Regions from separate parts of the Phytohabitans kaempferiae genome, predicted to be linked through region 1. Evidence: predicted binding sites of a transcription regulator. Region 1 holds the regulator's gene; each other region holds the start of a gene.
What was found. Region 1 encodes HrcA, which represses chaperone genes, less so after heat shock. Its sites were predicted from a motif close to GGTTNGCACNCTCNNNNNGAGNGTGCNAACC; they were not measured.

Region 1 (5,947 bases):
TGCCCACCACCTGGCCCCGCCGCGACGCCGACGCGCTGCCGGTCACGCCGGTCGGCGGCGCGTTGCCGTACGACGAGGGCGTCTTCGTGGGCTACCGGGCCGAGCCGGCCGACCCGCTCTTCCCGTTCGGGCACGGGCTGGGCTACACCGAGTGGGCGTACGAGTCACTCTCCATCGAAGCCGGCGTAGCGGTGGTGACGGTGCGAAACTCCGGCGTGCGGCCGGGCCGCGAGGTCGTGCAGCTCTACGCCGGGCCGTCCACGCCAGACCCCGAGCGCCCGCGCCGCTGGCTCGCCGGCTTCGCGGCGGTCGAGGCGGAGCCGGGCGAGACGGTCACGGCCCGGATCCCGCTGCCCGAGCGGGCATTCCAGGTGTGGGACGCCGGCTGGCGCACGGTGCCCGGCACCTACCTGATCGAGGCTGGGCACAGCGTGGCCGACCGCCGCCGCACCGTAGAGCTGACCGTCGCGCCCTAGCCAGGGCCTGTCCTACCAGCGCCCCAGCCGGTCCTACCAGCGCCCCAGCCGGGTCGCGAGCACGGCGAGGGCGGCCACGCCGGCGGTGGAGGTGCGCAGCACCGCGTCGCCGAGGCGCACCGCGCGGGCGCCGGCCGCCTCGAAGGTGGCCAGCTCCTCCGGCGCGATGCCGCCCTCGGGGCCCACCACCAGGGTGATCTCGCCGGCGGGCGGCAGCTCGACCGAGGTCAGCCGCTCCTTGGCCTCCTCGTGCAGCACCAGCGTGGCGCGGGCGGCCGCCTCGCGGGTCGTGGCGGCGGGGGCCACCACCGGAAGCCACGGGCGGCGGGCCTGCTTGGCGGCCTCGCGGGCGGTGGCGACCCAGCGCTCGCGGGCCCGGTCGCCCCGCTCGCCGCGCCACCGCACCACCGAGCGGGCGGCGGCCCAGGGCACGATCTCGTCGACACCGGCCTCGGTCATCGCCTGTACTGCCAGCTCGCCCCGCTCCCCCTTGGCGATGCCCTGGATCACCACCACGCGGGGGTCGGGCGGCTCAACGTACTCCCGGCTTTTGATCTGGAGGTCGAGGCTGCCCCGGCCGGCGGCGGTGACCACGGCGGTGGCCGTGCCGCCCCGCCCGTCGGCGAGCAGCAGCTCCTCGCCGGCGCGCAACCGCTGGACGGTGGCCGCGTGGTGCCCCTCCGGGCCGTCGAGGACGCACGTGGGCCCGGACGGCAGCTCGGCGACCAGGAAGAGCGGGACCGTCACGTCGCCGCCATTGATCGCTCGCTCACCGCCGTCGCGGGTGAGCGCCGCGCGCCGCGCTCACTCACGCGTGGCCGTTGAAGGCGTCTCGCATGCGCGAGAAGAAGCCGCCCTGCTTGGTCAGCTCGGCGACCTCCTCGCCCCGGGTCTTGGCGAACTCGCGCAGGATCCGCTCCTGCTCCGGGTCGAGCTTCGTCGGCGTACGCACGTCGAGGTGGACGAAGAGGTCGCCCCGCCCGGTGCCACGCAGGTGGGGCACGCCGCGGGCGCGCAGCCGCAGTGTGGCGCCGGGCTGCGTGCCGGGCTTGACGTCGAGCTGCTCCTCGCTGTCGAGCGTCTTGATCGTCAGGCGCGTGCCGAGGGCGGCGGCGGTCATCGGGACCGTGACCCGGCAGTGCAGGTCGTCGCCCTTGCGGGAGTAGACGTCGTGCGGCCGCTCGTGGATCTCCACGTAGAGGTCGCCGGCCGTGCCGCCACCGGGGCCGACCTCGCCCTGCTGGGCCAGGCGGATGCGCATGCCGTCTTCGACCCCGGCCGGGATCTTCACGGTCAGTGAGCGGCGGGTGCGGACCCGGCCATCCCCGCCGCACGTGGCGCAGGGGTGCGGGATCACCGTGCCGTAGCCCTGGCAGACCGTGCAGGGGCGGGACGAGACGACCTGGCCGAGGAACGTGCGCTGCACCGACTGCACCTCGCCGCGCCCACCGCACGCCTCACAGGTGGCGAGGTGTGTGCCCGCCGCGGTGCCCGCACCGGAACATGTGGTGCAGAGCACAGCGGTGTCGACCGTGATCGGCGCCTCGACCCCGAACGCGGTCTCGGTCAGGTCGAGCTCCAGCCGCAGGACCGCGTCGGCCCCCGGCCGTGTACGCGAACGCGGCCCGCGCGCCCCGGCAGCCGTGCCGAAGAACGCGTCCATGATGTCCTGGAATCCGACGAACGGACCCGCGCCGGGGGCACCGCCAGGCCCACCGCCGCCGGGCGCGAGAGGGTCGCCGCCCAGGTCGACGATCTGCCGCTTCTGGTCGTCGGAAAGCACCTCGTAGGCGGCGTTGATGTCCTTGAACTTCTCGTGCGCATCCGGATCCGGGTTGACGTCCGGGTGGTACTGGCGGGCCAGCTTCCGGTAGGCGCGCTTGATCTCATCGTCGGATGCCTCTCGGCTCACACCGAGAATCCCGTAGTAGTCCTTGGCCACTGCGTTCCGTGTCCTCATGTTCTCGCGCTGTCCCGGGCTAATTGTTTCCCAACAGATCGCCTACGTAGCGTGCCACGGCGCGCACCGTGGCGATGGTGCCGGGGTAATCCATCCTCGTCGGCCCGAGGACACCGAGACCACCCACGATTGTGGCGCCTGGACCGTATCCAGTGCTGACAACCGAGGTGGACCGCAGGTTGTCGATCTCATTTTCGTCGCCGATGCGGACCCGGAGGGTGTCCGCGTCAGCCTCCCCGAGGAGCTTGAGCAGGATGACCTCCTCCTCGAGGGCCTCGAGGATCGGGCGCAGCGAGCCCTGGAAGTCGAGCAGCCCACCCCGGGTGAGGTTGGCCCGGCCGGCGAGCGCGATCCGCTCGTCGTGCCGCTCGACCAGCGCCTCCAGCAGCACTGAGGCGAGGGTGGCCATGGTGGCGCGGTCGTCCGGCGCGACCTCCTCGACAAGCGCCTGGACCAGCGGCGGCGTCTCCGACAGCCGCTTGCCCACGAGCTTTTCGTTGACCATCCGACGCAGGTCGGTGATGGCGTCGTCCTGCACGGGCGCGGGCAGCTCGACCAGCCGCTGCTCGACCCGGCCGGTGTCGGCGATCATCACGAGCATGAGCCGTGTGGTGGAGATCGGCACCAGCTCCAGATGGCGCACCGAGGAGCGGGTCAGGCTCGGGTATTGCACCACGGCGACCTGCCGGGTCAGCTGAGCCAGCAACCGCACCGTGCGATGCACCACATCGTCGAGATCGAGCGCCCCGGCGAGGAACCGCTCGATCGCCCGCCGCTCCGCCGGGCTCAGCGGCTTGACCCGGGAGAGCCGGTCGACGAAGAGCCGGTAGCCACGGTCGGTGGGGACCCGACCGGCACTGGTGTGCGGCTGTCGGATGTAGCCCTCCTCCTCCAGCACGGCCATGTCGTTGCGCACAGTCGCGGGCGAGACGCCCAACTGGTGTCGCTCGACCAGAGCCTTGCTGCCGACCGGCTCCTGAGTGGCGACGTAGTCCTCGACGATCGCACGGAGCACGTCGAGCTTGCGGTCATCGAGACTCACTGTCACCCCCTGCCGCACCAGATGAGAGGACTGGCACTCGACTGTAGCGAGTGCCAGTCTACGTCGCATCCCCCGGCCACCGCGATGATCTCTTTGGGCGCTATGAACCTTTTTCCGCCCCACCTCGCGGCGCGTCATCGCCCCGCGCGGAGAGCCTTGCCACAGGACGATGCTGGTCGAAATGGGTTCATCCGGGACTTCTTGAGAGTGTTGTGTGGCGCGGCTTGAGCCGTACCCCTACCGTGACCCCCATGACTGAACCACCTCGCCCTCCCGGAGAGAGCGAGCCGGGCGCCACGCCACCGGACCCGCACTCTCCGCCGACACCCCCAGCGTCCTACTCGATGCCGGGCGAGGCTCCCTCTCCCGGTTACGCACCCCCACCGAGTGAACCGCCACTTTCGGGCGGCACCGGCTACCCGCCGCCGGGGGGCTACCCCCCGCCCGGTGGTTCCTACCCGCCGCCCGGCTATCCGCCGCAGGGCCCGCCCGGCGGCTATTACGGGGCTGGCCCGGCGCCGGCCGGCTACGCCACCAACGACGAGAAGACCTGGGCGCTGGTCGCCCACTTCGGCGGCGCGGCCGGTGCGTTCGTCGGCGGCGGCACGCTGGGCTGGGTCGGCCCGCTCGTCGCGCTCCTGGCGAAGGGCAACCAGTCGCCGACCGTACGCGCGCACGCGGTCGCGGCGCTCAACTTCCAGCTACTCTGGTCGATCATCACGGTGATCAGCTGGATCCTGGTCTGCGCGCTGATCGGCTTCATCCTCGCCCCGATCGCCATGATCATCGCGATCGTCTTCGGCATCATCGGCGGCGTGAAGGCCAACGACGGGCAGTTGTACAGCTACCCGATGAGCATCTCGATGATCAAGTAACAGACAGCGAGACCACGACCCCGGAGACCACCTGGTCTCCGGGGTCTTCGCTGTCACCAAGGGCCTTGGACGATTCGAGCTACCGCGACGTCCGCCGTGGTCCATACCGCTGCTCCCGCAGCCTCACCCGCCGCGATTCACGACCACGCCCCGGCCCGTGCGTGGCGAAAAGTGACCCCACAGAGCCTGTTGCAAAATCGTCAGATTCGCGCGAACTGAGGGTCGCGCTAACCTCGCTGGCCGCCGTTCGACGGCCAGCGACCGATACAGCCGTGTTCTTCTTAGGTCAGCAGGTCGCGCACCACCGCGTCGGCGAGCAGCCGGCCACGGAGTGTCAGCACCGCGTGCCCCGCGCGGATCTCCAGCAGCCTGCTCGCCGCCGCCCGTGCGGCCGCCTCCCGGCCCGCTTCGTCGAGCGCGGCGAGCGGCAGGCCGGATGCCAGCCGCAGCCGCAGCATCACGTCTTCCATGTGCCGCTCGTCCGCCGACAGCACCTCGCGCGCGTGACCGGGCGACTCGCCGGCGGCCAGGCGGGACGCGTACGCCGAGGGGTGCTTGACGTTCCACCAGCGCACGCCGCCGACGTGGCTGTGCGCCCCCGGCCCGAGGCCCCACCAGTCGCCGCCGGTCCAGTAGAGGAGGTTGTGCCGGCACCGCGCAGCCGGGCCCGCCGCCCAGTTGGAGACCTCGTACCAGGTGAGGCCGGCCGCGCCGAGGGCGGCCTCCGCGGCCAGGTAGCGGTCGGCGGCGACATCGTCATCGGGGTACGGCAGGTCGCCTCGGCGCATCCGGGCGGCCAGCCGCGTGCCGTCCTCCACGATCAGCGAGTACGCGCTCACGTGGTCGACGCCCGCCCCCACCGCCGCCGCGAGCGAGGCGGCGAAGTCGTCTGCGGTCTCGCCCGGCGTGCCGTAGATCAGGTCGAGGTTGACGTGGTCGAACCCGGCTTCGCGGGCGTCGATCGCCGCGGCCGGCGCACGGCCCGCGGTGTGGCGCCGCTCCAGCACCTGGAGTACGCCCGGCGCGACCGACTGCATGCCCAGCGAGACCCGGGTGAAGCCGGCCTTGCGCAGGCGCTGGAGCGAGGCGGGCGTGACCGACTCGGGGTTGGCCTCGGTGGTGACCTCGGCATCCGCGGCAAGCCCCCAGGTGCGGTCGACGGCGTCGAGGATGCGGGCGAGGTCGTCCGGGTCGAGGAGCGTGGGCGTGCCGCCGCCGACGAAGACCGTGTCGACCCGGGGCGGCGCCACGATCCGGCCCGCCAGGGCCAGCTCGGCGAGCACGGTGTCCGCGTACTCGTCGCGGCTCGCGCCCCCGCCCAGCTCAGTCGCCGTGTACGTGTTGAAGTCGCAGTAGCCGCACCGGCTGGCGCAGAAGGGCACGTGCACGTAGACGCCGAAGCCGCGCCCGCCCAGCCTGGTGCCGGGCGGCAACGCGCCGTCGCGGGGCACGGCCTCGCCTTCTGGGAGCGGTCCTGGCATGCCCTCTAGTCTGCCCGCATGAGCGAGCGCAGCGAACGATCCAACAGGCTGGTCCGTGTCGAGATCGGGCAGGGCGTGGCGACCCTCACGCTGGACAGCCCGCACAACCGCAA
Region 2 (5,947 bases), on a different contig from region 1:
ACCTGGTGCTGTTGGCCCCGGAGGCGCCGGGCGAGGCGCTCGCGTCCACACTGGCACTCCGTCCCGAAGTGAAGATCATCGACTACACCGGCTCGACGGCGTACGGCGAGTGGCTGGAGGAGAATGCCCGGCAGGCCGCCGTCTACACCGAGAAGGCCGGGGTCAACACGATCGTGGTCGACTCGACGGACGACTTCGCCGGGATGTGCCGCAACCTCGGCTTCTCGCTGACCCTCTACAGCGGCCAGATGTGCACCACGCCGCAAAACGTGCTCGTACCCGCCGGCGGCATCGGCACCGATCAGGGGCACAAGTCGTTCGACGAGGTGGCGGCCGGCATCGCGGGCGCGGTGGGCAAGCTGACCGGCGACCCCGCCCGCGCGGTGGAGCTGACCGGCGCGATCGTCAACGACGGCGTGCTCGACCGCCTCGACGAGGTCAAGTCGATCGGCGAGCCTGTGCTGGAGTCGCGGGTCGTGGAGCATCCGGCGTTCGAGGGCGCCGTCGTTCGTACCCCATTGATCGTGAAACTGCCGGCGGACGCCGCGGCGACCTACGGCCGGGAGTGGTTCGGGCCTATCTCCTTCGTCATCGCGACCGGGTCGACGGAGGAGAGCCTGGAGATCTTCCGGTCGACGGTGGGCGAGCGGGGCGCGCTGACCGCGTCGGTGTACTCGACCGACGAGAAGGTGCTGGACGCGGCGGAGGCGGCGGCGCTCGACGTCGGGGTCCACCTCTCCTGCAACCTGACCGGCGGCGTCTTCGTCAACCAGTCGGCGGCCTTCTCCGACTTCCACGCGAGCGGCGCCAATCCGGCGGCGAACGCGGCGCTCACCGACGGCGCCTACGTGGCGAGCCGCTTCCGCATCGTGCAGTCGCGGCGGCACACCGCCTGACGCTCCGCGCCGGCCCGTCTCAGGCGGGCCGGCGCATCTGCAACTCGGTGAGCACCGGGATCACGGGGTGCGGCACGCGCACGCCGGTGTCGGTGAAGCCCAGCCGCTCGTACGCTCGGCGGGCCCGGTCGTTGCCGACCACGACCTCCAGCATCAGCTCGGGGCGGCCGGCGCTGCGCGACCAGGCGGCCACCTCGGCCACCAGGTATTCGAGCATGCCCGCGCCGCGGTGCGCGGGCGTGATGTAGACGGCGAAGATGATCGTGACCTTGGGGTCGTCGGGCGCGGCGAGCCCGCCCGCGTGCGCCACGAAGCGGCCGTCGACCTCGGCGATGAACTGTGCGCAGAAGTTGCCGAACGAGCTGCGTGCGAGCCGGTCGGCGAACTCCTCGTGCGGGAGCGCTGCCGCCTCGGCCAGCGTCTCCAGGAAGGCGAGCGGGGTGTCGGCGAGCATCTCCAGCCGCAGCGCGCGCATGCGGCCGGCGTCCTGGCGCCGCACCCGGCGCACGGTCGCTCGCGTCGTCATGCAGGTCACCCTAAACGGCTGTGACGATCTGCCGGCCCACCTCCTGGCACAGCGAGGTGCCGTAGTCGAAGCCCAGCTCGCCGGGGTAGCGGGCGAGCACGCCGAGTACCCACTCGCGGCTGATCGCGAGGCAGCTGATGTGCCACAGCCTGTCCTCGTCGCGCAGGAGCCAGCCGTTCTTGATCGCCACGGCCTCGGGCTGGGGGAGCGACAGGCGTACGCCGAAGTCGCCCGCGCCGCGTACCTGGCGCATCTCGTCCAGCAGCCAGGCCGTCCACTTTGGTCCCGCCGCGCGCCCGTCGGCGATGCAGGCGCCCAGCCGTACGGTGTCCCGGGCGGTGACGGACGTCTTGCTCCACCAGTTGCCGTACGCGCTGCTCTCGGTGAGCCCGCAGATCTCGATCAGCCGCTCGATGGAGGCGCGGCGGCCGACCGCCTCGAACAGCGCCTGCGCGGCCGCGTTGTCGCTGTCCCGGATCATGATGGTGAGCTGGCGCCGGCGGGTCTCGCCAAGCTCCTCGCTCCCCAGCCGGCGTAGGTAGTCCGCCGCGATCCACGCCTTCACCATCGACATGGTGTCGCTGGGGGCGCCCAGGTTGGCCGAGCCGCTGATCCGTCCGGTGCGGCGGTCCAGCAGTGCCCAGGAGAGAAAGCCGCTGTGGTCGATGTGGACGACCGGCGGTGGCTTCGGCGCCGGGATCGGTGACGCCGGCACCTCACCGGCGACCCAGCGGGGGATCGCGCCCTGGCTGGTACTCACGGTGGCGAGCAGTGCGACGGCGGTCAGCGCGGCCGTCGCGTACCCCGCCGCGAGCCACCGCTGGCTCAACCGCGCTCGATGCCTGCCGGGCGCGTGTCGTCGGTTCGAAACCACGCCGGTTCAACGAGGCAGGGGCGCTGGTGGGGGCGGCAGGATGCCTGGTCCCGACCCCCGTGTCCGGTTTGGGGTAGTGCGCGGGCGGGGGTCCTCGTGTAGCGTGCGATTTCGGCCGCTGTGTTCGACGGACCACCCCGGACCACGGATCGGCGGCCCCGGCCAGCAAACAGTTTGGCCGGGGGTTGTCGAACCCAGCACCATCGAAGTGAGGGAAGTGCACCGTGGCACAGGGCACCGTCAAGTGGTTCAACAGCGAAAAGGGCTACGGCTTCATCGCGGTCGATGGCGGTCAGGACGTCTTCGTCCACTTCTCGGCGATCGAGATGGACGGCTACAAGGCGCTCGATGACGGTCAGCGCGTGGAGTTCGAGATCGCTCAGGGCCAGAAGGGGCCGCAGGCCGAGAAGGTCCGGCTCATCGCCTGATCCTTCAGCGAACCGTAGAGGCGGGGCACCGGTATCCGGCCCCGCCTCCAGCTTTCTCCAGCACCAGGGCGTGCCCACCTCACACGAGGCAGCCCTCGGCTTCCCGCCGCGCGGGCGACATGCACGTGGCAGCCACTCCGCGTTCACCGGACGCGCTTGCACTCGCTAGGGGAGAGTGCTAAACAAGTGATTGGCACTCGCGGCATGTGAGTGCCAATGGTCGGGGCGGTGGGGCCACGGTCGTGAGCACCGTAACGGTGGCGCGGCACGGGCCGGTCGTCGCGGGCTATCCGGCCCGGCCGGACGGAAGGTCGCTTCGAGCTGATGGCTCGGAGTGCTGTGGATGTCCAGCTGGAGGACAACGCCGTATGGCCAAGATTATCGCGTTCGACGAGGAGGCGCGCCGCGGCCTTGAGCGGGGCATGAACACCCTCGCCGACGCCGTAAAGGTGACGCTCGGCCCGAAGGGCCGCAACGTCGTGCTCGAGAAGAAGTGGGGCGCGCCCACCATCACCAACGATGGTGTGAGCATCGCCAAGGAGATCGAGCTCGAGGACCCGTACGAGAAGATCGGCGCGGAGCTGGTCAAGGAGGTCGCCAAGAAGACCGACGACGTGGCCGGCGACGGCACGACGACGGCGACCGTCCTGGCCCAGGCGCTGGTTCGCGAGGGCCTGCGCAACGTGGCGGCCGGCGCCAACCCGATGGCCCTCAAGCGGGGCATCGAGGCGGCTGTCGCCAACGTCGCGGAGGAGCTGGCGAAGATCGCCAAGGACGTCGAGACCAAGGAGCAGATCGCTTCCACCGCCTCCATCTCCGCCGGTGACGCCACCGTCGGTGAGATCATCGCCGAGGCGATGGACAAGGTCGGCAAGGAAGGCGTCATCACCGTCGAGGAGAGCAACACCTTCGGCCTTGAGCTTGAGCTCACCGAGGGCATGCGCTTCGACAAGGGCTACATCTCGCCCTACTTCTGGACCGACGCCGAGCGGATGGAGGCCGTCCTCGACGACCCCTACATCCTGATCGTCAACAGCAAGATCTCGTCGGTCAAGGACCTGCTGCCGATCCTCGAGAAGGTCATGCAGTCGGGCAAGCCGCTCGCGATCATCGCCGAGGACGTCGAGGGCGAGGCTCTGGCCACCCTGGTCGTCAACAAGGTGCGCGGCACGTTCAAGTCCGTCGCGGTGAAGGCGCCCGGCTTCGGCGACCGCCGCAAGGCGATGCTGACCGACATCGGCATCCTCACCGGCGGCCAGGTCATCAGCGAGGAGGTCGGGCTCAAGCTCGACGCCGCCTCGCTCGACCTGCTGGGCCGCGCCCGCAAGGTCGTGGTGACCAAGGACGAGACCACGATCGTCGACGGTGCCGGTGACGCCGACCAGATCCAGGGTCGGGTCAACCAGATCCGCGCCGAGATCGAGAAGAGCGACTCCGACTACGACCGCGAGAAGCTGCAGGAGCGCCTGGCGAAGCTCGCCGGCGGTGTTGCGGTGATCAAGGTCGGCGCGGCCACCGAGGTCGAGCTCAAGGAGCGCAAGCACCGCATCGAAGACGCGGTCCGCAACGCCAAGGCCGCTGTCGAGGAGGGCATCGTCCCCGGTGGTGGCGTCGCGCTGGTCCAGGCCGGCAAGACCGCCTTCGACAAGCTCGACCTGGCTGGCGACGAGGCCACCGGCGCCCAGATCGTGAAGATCGCGCTGGACGCGCCGCTGCGCCAGATCGCCGTCAACGCCGGCCTCGAGGGTGGCGTCGTGGTGGAGCGGGTGCGCAACCTGGAGACCAACCACGGCCTCAACGCGGCCAGCGGTGAGTACGTCGACCTGCTGTCGGCGGGCATCATCGACCCGGCCAAGGTGACCCGTTCAGCGCTGCAGAACGCGGCTTCGATCGCGGCCCTGTTCCTCACCACCGAGGCTGTGGTGGCGGACAAGCCGGAGAAGGACAAGGCCCCGGCGGGTGCGCCCGGCGGCGGCGACATGGACTTCTGACAGTCCACGTCTCAAACGAGGAGGGGCGAGCCGGGTTCTCCGGCTCGCCCCTTTCTTTATCTGTTCAGCGCGCTCGTCGCTGCGGCACGGTCGTACCGGTTCAGCGGCGTGGCTGGTTGCGTTGCTTGTCCGCCCGCGACATCGGCTTCGGCGGCATGTCCTCGTTGGACGGCGGTGGACTGCCCATCTCGCGTGGCTGCCCAGGCTGCGACTGGCGCTGGTTGTGCTGTGGTGGGTTCAGGTCCCGCCTGGCCGCCATGTCGGGCCGTTCCGGGCGGTCCGACCGGTCGGGTCGGGCCGCGCCTGGAGGGGGGCTCTCGTCGAGCCTGCCCCCAGCCGTCTCGGCCGGCATCTGAGCCATCCGGGACTTCGCCATCGTCTGGAGATCGTCCTTAGGTCGCTTTTCCTTGGCCATGATCTCCTCCTTCCAGGGGCAACGTTATGGGTCGATCGGGTAGCTCGCGGTGAAAAGAGAGTATCGATCCAGATGTGCGTCCTGCCGGTTATAGTGCGACTTCCGGCGCGGGGGATGGGCGGCTCGGTAGGGTCACCGATGAGTTGAACGGGCTCGCCCCGTCTTATCCGAGACCGAGCGTTCGACGGATACGTGGGAGAAGCGTCATGAAGAAGATCACCGCTGGCCTGTTCATCTCGCTGGACGGCGTTGTCGAGGCTCCGGACCAGTGGCACTTCCCGTACTTCAACGAACAGATGGGCGCGGCCGTCGACGGGCAGCTCGGCGCGGCGGACACGCTGTTGCTGGGGCGCGTGACGTACGACAGCTTCGCCGGTGCCTGGCCGGAGCGGGAGGCCGCCGGTGCGGAGGACGCGCCCTTCGCGAAGAAGCTGGGCGACGCCCGGAAGATCGTGGTCTCGCGGCAGCCGCTGGAGTTCACCTGGCGCAACTCGGAGCTGTTGCGGGGCGACCTGGCGGAGGCGGTCACCGCGCTGAAGAACGAGCCGGGCGAGGGCACGATCGGCATCAGCGGCTCGATCTCGATCGTGCGCCAGTTGCTCGCCGCGGGGCTGCTCGACGAGTTGCACCTGCTGGTGCACCCGATCGCGGTACGCAAGGGGACGCGCCTCTTCGACGAGAGCGACGCCTCGATCCCGCTCACGCTCCTGTCGTCGACGCCGTTCACCACCGGCGTGATGTACCTGGTCTACGGCCCCGCCGCCGAGGCGCCCGAGGGCGGCTACGACGAGGCGAAGGCGCACCTGCCCGCTGAGTG
Region 3 (5,947 bases), on a different contig from region 1:
AGCGGAGCCGAGCGGGCGCCGGTGAAGACCGCGACGAACTCCGCCAGCCCCAGGGCCACCGCGGCGGCGGCGATCCCCGCCAGGGCGCCGCGTAGGCCGTTTCGCATGGCCCCAAGTCTGCCCCGCCGCGAGCCGTGGCGCGTGCGGTCGTACGAGCCCCACGACAACCGAAGGGGGCCCGAGGGCCCCCTTCGCGTCGCTTTCACGGAACCGGCTAGAAGCCCGGCCCGTGCTGGTGGCCGTGCCCATGGCCGTGGCCGTGGCCACCGGCCTGCGCCGGCTCGGCCTTCTCCGGCTTCTCCACGATCAAGCTCTCCGTGGTGAGCAGGAGCCCGGCGATCGACGCGGCGTTGGTCACCGCGTTGCGGGTCACCTTGACCGGGTCGATGATGCCGGCCTTCGCCAGGTCGACGTAGTCGCCCCGGGCCGCGTCGAGGCCGTGGCCCCAGTCGTTGCCGCGCACCTTCTGCACCACGACGTAGCCGTCGAGGCCGGCGTTCTGCGCGATCCAGCGCAGCGGCTCGTCGAGCGCCTTGCGGACGATCGACACACCGGTCGCCTCGTCGCCGGACTGGCCCAGCCCGCCGTCGAGCTGCTCGGCCACCTGCGCCAGCGCGGCGCCGCCGCCCGGCACGGTGCCCTCCTCGACCGCCGCCTTGGTCGCCGAGATGGCGTCCTCGATGCGGTGCTTGCGCTCCTTGAGCTCGACCTCGGTGGCGCCACCGGCCTTGATGACCGCGATGCCGCCGGAGAGCTTGGCCAGCCGCTCGGCCAGCTTCTCCCGGTCCCAGTCGGAGTCGGAAGCCTCGATCTCCTTGCGGATCTGCGAGATGCGGTCGGTGACCTCGGCGTCGTTGCCGGCGCCCTCGATGACCGTGGTGTTGTCCTTGTCGACGACGATGCGCCGGGCCTGGCCCAGCACCTCGAGGCCGACCGAGTCGAGCTTGTAGCCGAGCTCGGGCGCGACCACCTCACCACCGGTGAGGATGGCCATGTCCTGGAGCATCGCCTTGCGCCGGTCACCGAAGCCGGGCGCCTTGACCGCGCAGACCTTGAACGTCTTGCGGATCGCGTTGACCACGAGCGTGGCCAGCGCCTGGCCCTCGACGTCTTCCGCGATGATCAGGAGCGGCTTGCTGGCCTGGAGCACCTTCTCCAGCAGCGGCAGCAGCTCTTCGACCGACGAGATCTTCTGCGTGGTGATCAGGACGTAGGCGTCTTCGAGCACCGCCTCCTGCGCGTCCGGGTCGGTCACGAAGTGCGGCGAGATGAAGCCCTTGTCGAACTGGAGACCCTCGGTGACCTCAAGCTCGGTGGCGAGGGTGGAGCCCTCCTCGACGGTGATGACACCGTCGCGGCCGACCTTCTCCATCGCCTCGGCGATCAGGTCACCGATCGTCGCGTCCTGCGCCGAGATCGTGGCGACGTGGGCGATGGACTGCTTGTCGGCGACCTCGATCGCCTTCTCCAGCAGCGCCTTCGACACGGCCTCGGCCGCGAGGTCGATGCCCCGCTTCAGGCCCGCCGGGTTGGCGCCGGCGGTGACGTTGCGCAGGCCCTCGCGGACCATCGCCTGGGCGAGCACGGTCGCGGTGGTGGTCCCGTCGCCGGCGACGTCGTTGGTCTTCGTCGCCACCTCCTTGACCAGCTGCGCGCCGAGGTTTTCGTAGGGGTTGGCGAGCTCGATCTCCTTGGCGATCGTCACGCCGTCGTTGGTGATCGTCGGAGCGCCGAACTTCTTGTCCAGCACGACGTTGCGCCCGCGCGGGCCGAGAGTGACCTTGACCGCGTCCGCCAGCGCGTTGACGCCGTGCTCAAGCTGGTGCCGGGCGTCGTCCGAGAAACTCAGGATCTTCGCCATGTATGTCCCTCCAGAGCGGCACGCCCCGGACCGCATGGAGCCGGCCCGGGGCGATTATCAGCCTTCTAGTTTCCCTATGTGCTGTTCGTCGCTTCGCGGGCCCGCGAAGCGACGAACAGCGCCGGAAGAGCTGTCAGTCACTTCTCGATGACGGCGAGGACGTCGCGGGCGGAGAGCACCAGGTACTCCTCACCGGCGTACTTGACCTCGGTGCCACCGTACTTCGAGTAGATGACCGTGTCGCCGACCTTGACGTCAACCGGGATCCGGTTGCCCTTGTCGTCGACGCGGCCCGGGCCGACAGCGAGGACAGTGCCCTCCTGCGGCTTCTCCTTGGCGGTGTCGGGGATCACGATGCCCGACGCCGTGGTGGTCTCAGCCTCATTCGCCTGGACCAGAATCCGGTCCTCGAGCGGCTTGATCGCAACCTTGGTCGCGGTAGTCACGGGCATACCCTCCTGGGGTACTGGTCTGGTAGCCACCCGGATCTCTCCGGGCGGCGGTCATACTGTTGCCTCATGCCACCGGGCGATGCCGTCGTCGCGGGTGCCGGCGTGCCCGAGAGCTAGCACCCTCAGATTGAGAGTGCTAACCCGCAGGTTATGCCGGTGGCTAGCACTCCGTCAAGGAGAGTGCCAGCGTGCCCCGAACTGATGACGCGACCGCCCTGTTTGGGGCATGGTCTTTGGGAAGAACCCCGCAGCCCCATTCCGCGCGGAGGCGATGCCATGCAGGCCACAGTCGGTGACCACTTGCACGTACACAGCAACACGGTCGGCGCCAGCGACCGGATCGCCGAGATCGTCGAAGTCCGCGGTGCCGACGGGCAGCCGCCCTACCTCGTCCGCTTCCCGGACGGCCACGAGAGCCTGGTCTTCCCCGGCCCAGACAGCGTGGTCGAGCCCAGCCAGCGCTGAGCCCGGCCCGCCCGCGGGCGCCCGCCGGGCTGCGCCGACAATCAGTCGGTGGATCCCGAGCAGCTCGCCGCGCTGCGTACCCCTGATGGGGTGAACGCCCTCGCCACGGCGGCCGAGCTGGCCGGCGGCGACCCGCTGTCCGCGGCGGCCACGCTCCGCTCCTCGGGCGTGCCCGCCGACCTCGCCGCGGCCGCGCTCACCCAGGCCGAGCTGCGGCGGCGGGCGGCCGGGAAGTTCGGTGCGGACGCCGCGCGGATGTTCTTCACCCGCGCGGGGTTGGAGCAGGCGACGCGCTCCGTCGTGGCCGGGCGCCGCGCCGCGCGGTTGCGCGCCGCGGGCGTGCGCACCCTCGCCGACCTCGGTTGCGGCATCGGCGCGGACGCGATCGCCGCCGCGCGTTCCGGCATCAAGGTGTACGCACTGGAAGCCGACCCGGGCACCGCCGCCGTTGCCGCCGCCAACGCTCAGGTGCTGGGGCTGGACGACATCACGGTGACCCACGGCGACGCCACAGCGGCCGATCTGTCCGGTGTGGATGCGGTCTTCTGCGACCCCGCGCGCCGACGGGCCGGGCGGCGGGTCTTCGATCCGGCCGCGTACTCGCCACCGTGGGACTTCGTCGCCGCCCTGCCCGAGCGAGTCCCGCGCACCGTGCTCAAGCTGGCGCCCGGCGTCGACCACGGGCTCATCCCACCTGGCGCGGAGGCGGAGTGGGTGAGCGTACGGGGCGAGGTGGTGGAGGCGGCCTTCTGGTGCGGGCCGCTCGCCGACGTGCCCCGGCGGGCCACGTTGCTCGGGGCGGGCGAGTACACCCTCACCGGCACCGGGCAGGCGAAGGCGCCGGTGGGCGAGGTGGGGCCTTACCTCTACGACCCGGACGGCGCGGTGGTCCGGGCGCACCTGGTCGCCGAGTTCGCCGCCACGGTCGCGGGGCACCTCGCCGACCCCGAGATCGCCTACGTCTACACCGACGCCCCCACTCCCACGCCGTACGCTCGCTGCCTGAAGGTCGACGAGGTGCTGCCCTTCTCCTTGAAGCGGTTGCGTGCCCTCCTCCGCGATCGGGGCGTGGGGCGGCTCGAGATCCTCAAGCGCGGCTCCGCACTGGAGCCCGAACGCCTCCGCCGCGACCTGCGCCTGGCCGGCCCCTCGGCGGCGACGCTGGTGCTGACCCGGGTAGCCGGTGCACCGACCGCCCTGCTCTGCCAGCCGCTCGGCGGTGACGTAGATACGTCGTGAGGCCGCCGTCAGGTGCTTTGTGGCACCGCGACCTCAAGGCGCTCGCGGCGGCCGCCAGCGGCAAGCGGGCCATGCTCGCCGACCGGACAGTGGCCGAGCGGACCACGGGGTACGTGCGCGGCGGGATCAGCCCGCTCGGGCAGCGCAAGCGCCTCCCCACGGTGGTCGACGCGACCGCCGCCGAGCACGAAACGATCTACGTTTCCGCAGGTCGCAGGGGCATTCAGGTGGAGCTGTCACCGCATGATCTGGTGCGGCTGACCGGGGCGACCCTCGCCGCCGTCCGCGCCTGATCCTTTCCGTCCACTTTGCGCCCGCGCGGGGCTAAAGCGCCCGATGATCGATTCGGGCATGGAGGCCCGAGCGGGTAGATGACGATCACGTTGCTGAATTGTTATCGCCGCCAACAAACTCATGGCGTCGGCGGTCTTGTGCTACCGCTCGATGCCGAAATACGTTGCCGGGCACAACAAAAGTACGTACCCAAGGACGCCCACCGCGCCACGCCGCGCGACACACCCACCACAACCACACTTGGACGAAAGGGCCCATGCAATGCGCAAAGGGATCCTCTCCATCGCTGCCGCCAGCCTGCTGGCGGTAGGGTCGCTCGCCGCGTGTGGCGACGACTCCGGCAGCGACACCGGCTCTGGCACCGACGGCGGCGGCAAGACAGCCAAGATCGGCGTGATCCTCCCCGACAGCGCGTCCTCCGACCGCTGGGAGACCGCCGACCGCAAGTACCTCGAGGAGGCGTTCACGGCCGCCGGGGTGCAGTACGACATCCAGAACGCCCAGGGCGACAAGAACACGTTCCAGACCCTGGCCGACCAGATGATCACCAACGGCGCGACGGTCCTCATGATCGTCAACCTCGACTCCGGCACCGGCAAGGCGGTCCTCGACAAGGCGAAGTCGCAGGGTGTCGCCACGATCGACTACGACCGGCTGACGCTGGGCGGCTCCGCCGAGTACTACGTCAGCTTCGACAACGAGGCCGTCGGCAAGCTCCAGGGCGAGGGCCTGGTCAAGTGCCTGACCGCCGCCAACGCGCAGAAGCCGGTCGTCGCCGAGCTCAACGGCTCGCAGACCGACAACAACGCGACCCTGTTCAAGAACGGGTACGACTCGATCCTCCAGCCGAAGTACGACGCCGGCGAGTACGTCAAGGGCCCGGACCAGTGGGTTCCGGACTGGGACAACAACCAGGCGGGCACGCTCTTCGAGCAGATGCTGACCCAGCAGAAGGGCAAGATCGACGGCGTGCTGGCCGCGAACGACGGCCTCGGCAACGCGGTGATCTCGGTGCTCAAGAAGAACAACCTGAACGGCAAGGTCCCGGTGACCGGCCAGGACGCCACCGTCCAGGGCCTGCAGAACATCCTCGCCGGCGACCAGTGCATGACCGTCTACAAGGCGATCAAGCAGGAGGCCGACGCCGCCGCCGACCTGGCGATCGGTCTGGCCAAGGGCGAGCGCAAGAGCACGTCGCAGACGGTCAAGGACCCCGAGTCCGGCCGGGACGTGCCCTCGGTGCTGCTGACTCCGGTGGCGATCACGAAGGAGAACGTGAAGGACGTCGTCGCGGACGGCTTCGTCACGAAGGAAGAGCTGTGCACGGGCAGCTTCGCCGCTGCCTGCACGCAGGCCGGGATCAGCTGACCTGCCATACGGTCGATCTAGGGCATATCGGCGCCCCTCGGTGCCGGTATGCCCTAGATCAACGCTAAGGAGATGTACCGTGACACCGCTGCTTGAAGCGCGCGGGATCGTGAAGCGGTTCGGCCCCGTACAGGTCCTGCAAGACGTGGATTTTTCCGTACCGCCCGGTGAGGTCACCGCGGTCGTCGGTGACAACGGCGCCGGCAAGTCGACGCTGGTCAAGTGCATCAGCGGGATCTATACGAGCGACGAGGGCGAATTTCTCTTC

Region 2: the regulator HrcA is predicted to act here: its motif matches at 2,913-2,943, upstream of groL (chaperonin GroEL).
Region 3: the regulator HrcA is predicted to act here: its motif matches at 2,425-2,455, upstream of groES (co-chaperone GroES).

What each region holds. Positions count from the first base shown of each region.
Region 1 is NZ_JBHLUH010000073.1:150,842-156,788, forward strand. Features, by position in the region: gene ACFFIA_RS33845 (beta-glucosidase family protein) at 1-476, shown strand, start outside; gene ACFFIA_RS33850 (16S rRNA (uracil(1498)-N(3))-methyltransferase) at 510-1,223, opposite strand; gene dnaJ (molecular chaperone DnaJ) at 1,285-2,418, opposite strand; gene hrcA (heat-inducible transcriptional repressor HrcA) at 2,456-3,478, opposite strand; gene ACFFIA_RS33865 (DUF4870 domain-containing protein) at 3,730-4,353, shown strand; gene hemW (radical SAM family heme chaperone HemW) at 4,635-5,834, opposite strand; gene ACFFIA_RS33875 (enoyl-CoA hydratase-related protein) at 5,853-5,947, shown strand, end outside.
Region 2 is NZ_JBHLUH010000084.1:151,987-157,933, forward strand. Features, by position in the region: gene paaN (phenylacetic acid degradation protein PaaN) at 1-896, shown strand, start outside; gene ACFFIA_RS38735 (GNAT family N-acetyltransferase) at 916-1,422, opposite strand; gene ACFFIA_RS38740 (serine hydrolase) at 1,433-2,251, opposite strand; gene ACFFIA_RS38745 (cold-shock protein) at 2,521-2,724, shown strand; gene groL (chaperonin GroEL) at 3,093-4,715, shown strand; gene ACFFIA_RS38755 (hypothetical protein) at 4,816-5,130, opposite strand; gene ACFFIA_RS38760 (dihydrofolate reductase family protein) at 5,337-5,947, shown strand, end outside.
Region 3 is NZ_JBHLUH010000004.1:146,166-152,112, forward strand. Features, by position in the region: gene ACFFIA_RS01750 (molybdopterin-dependent oxidoreductase) at 1-107, opposite strand, end outside; gene groL (chaperonin GroEL) at 215-1,861, opposite strand; gene groES (co-chaperone GroES) at 1,999-2,307, opposite strand; gene ACFFIA_RS01765 (DUF1918 domain-containing protein) at 2,590-2,778, shown strand; gene ACFFIA_RS01770 (THUMP-like domain-containing protein) at 2,827-4,017, shown strand; partial or broken gene ACFFIA_RS01775 (YbaK/EbsC family protein) at 4,011-4,310, shown strand; gene ACFFIA_RS01780 (sugar ABC transporter substrate-binding protein) at 4,573-5,679, shown strand; gene ACFFIA_RS01785 (ATP-binding cassette domain-containing protein) at 5,720-5,947, shown strand, end outside.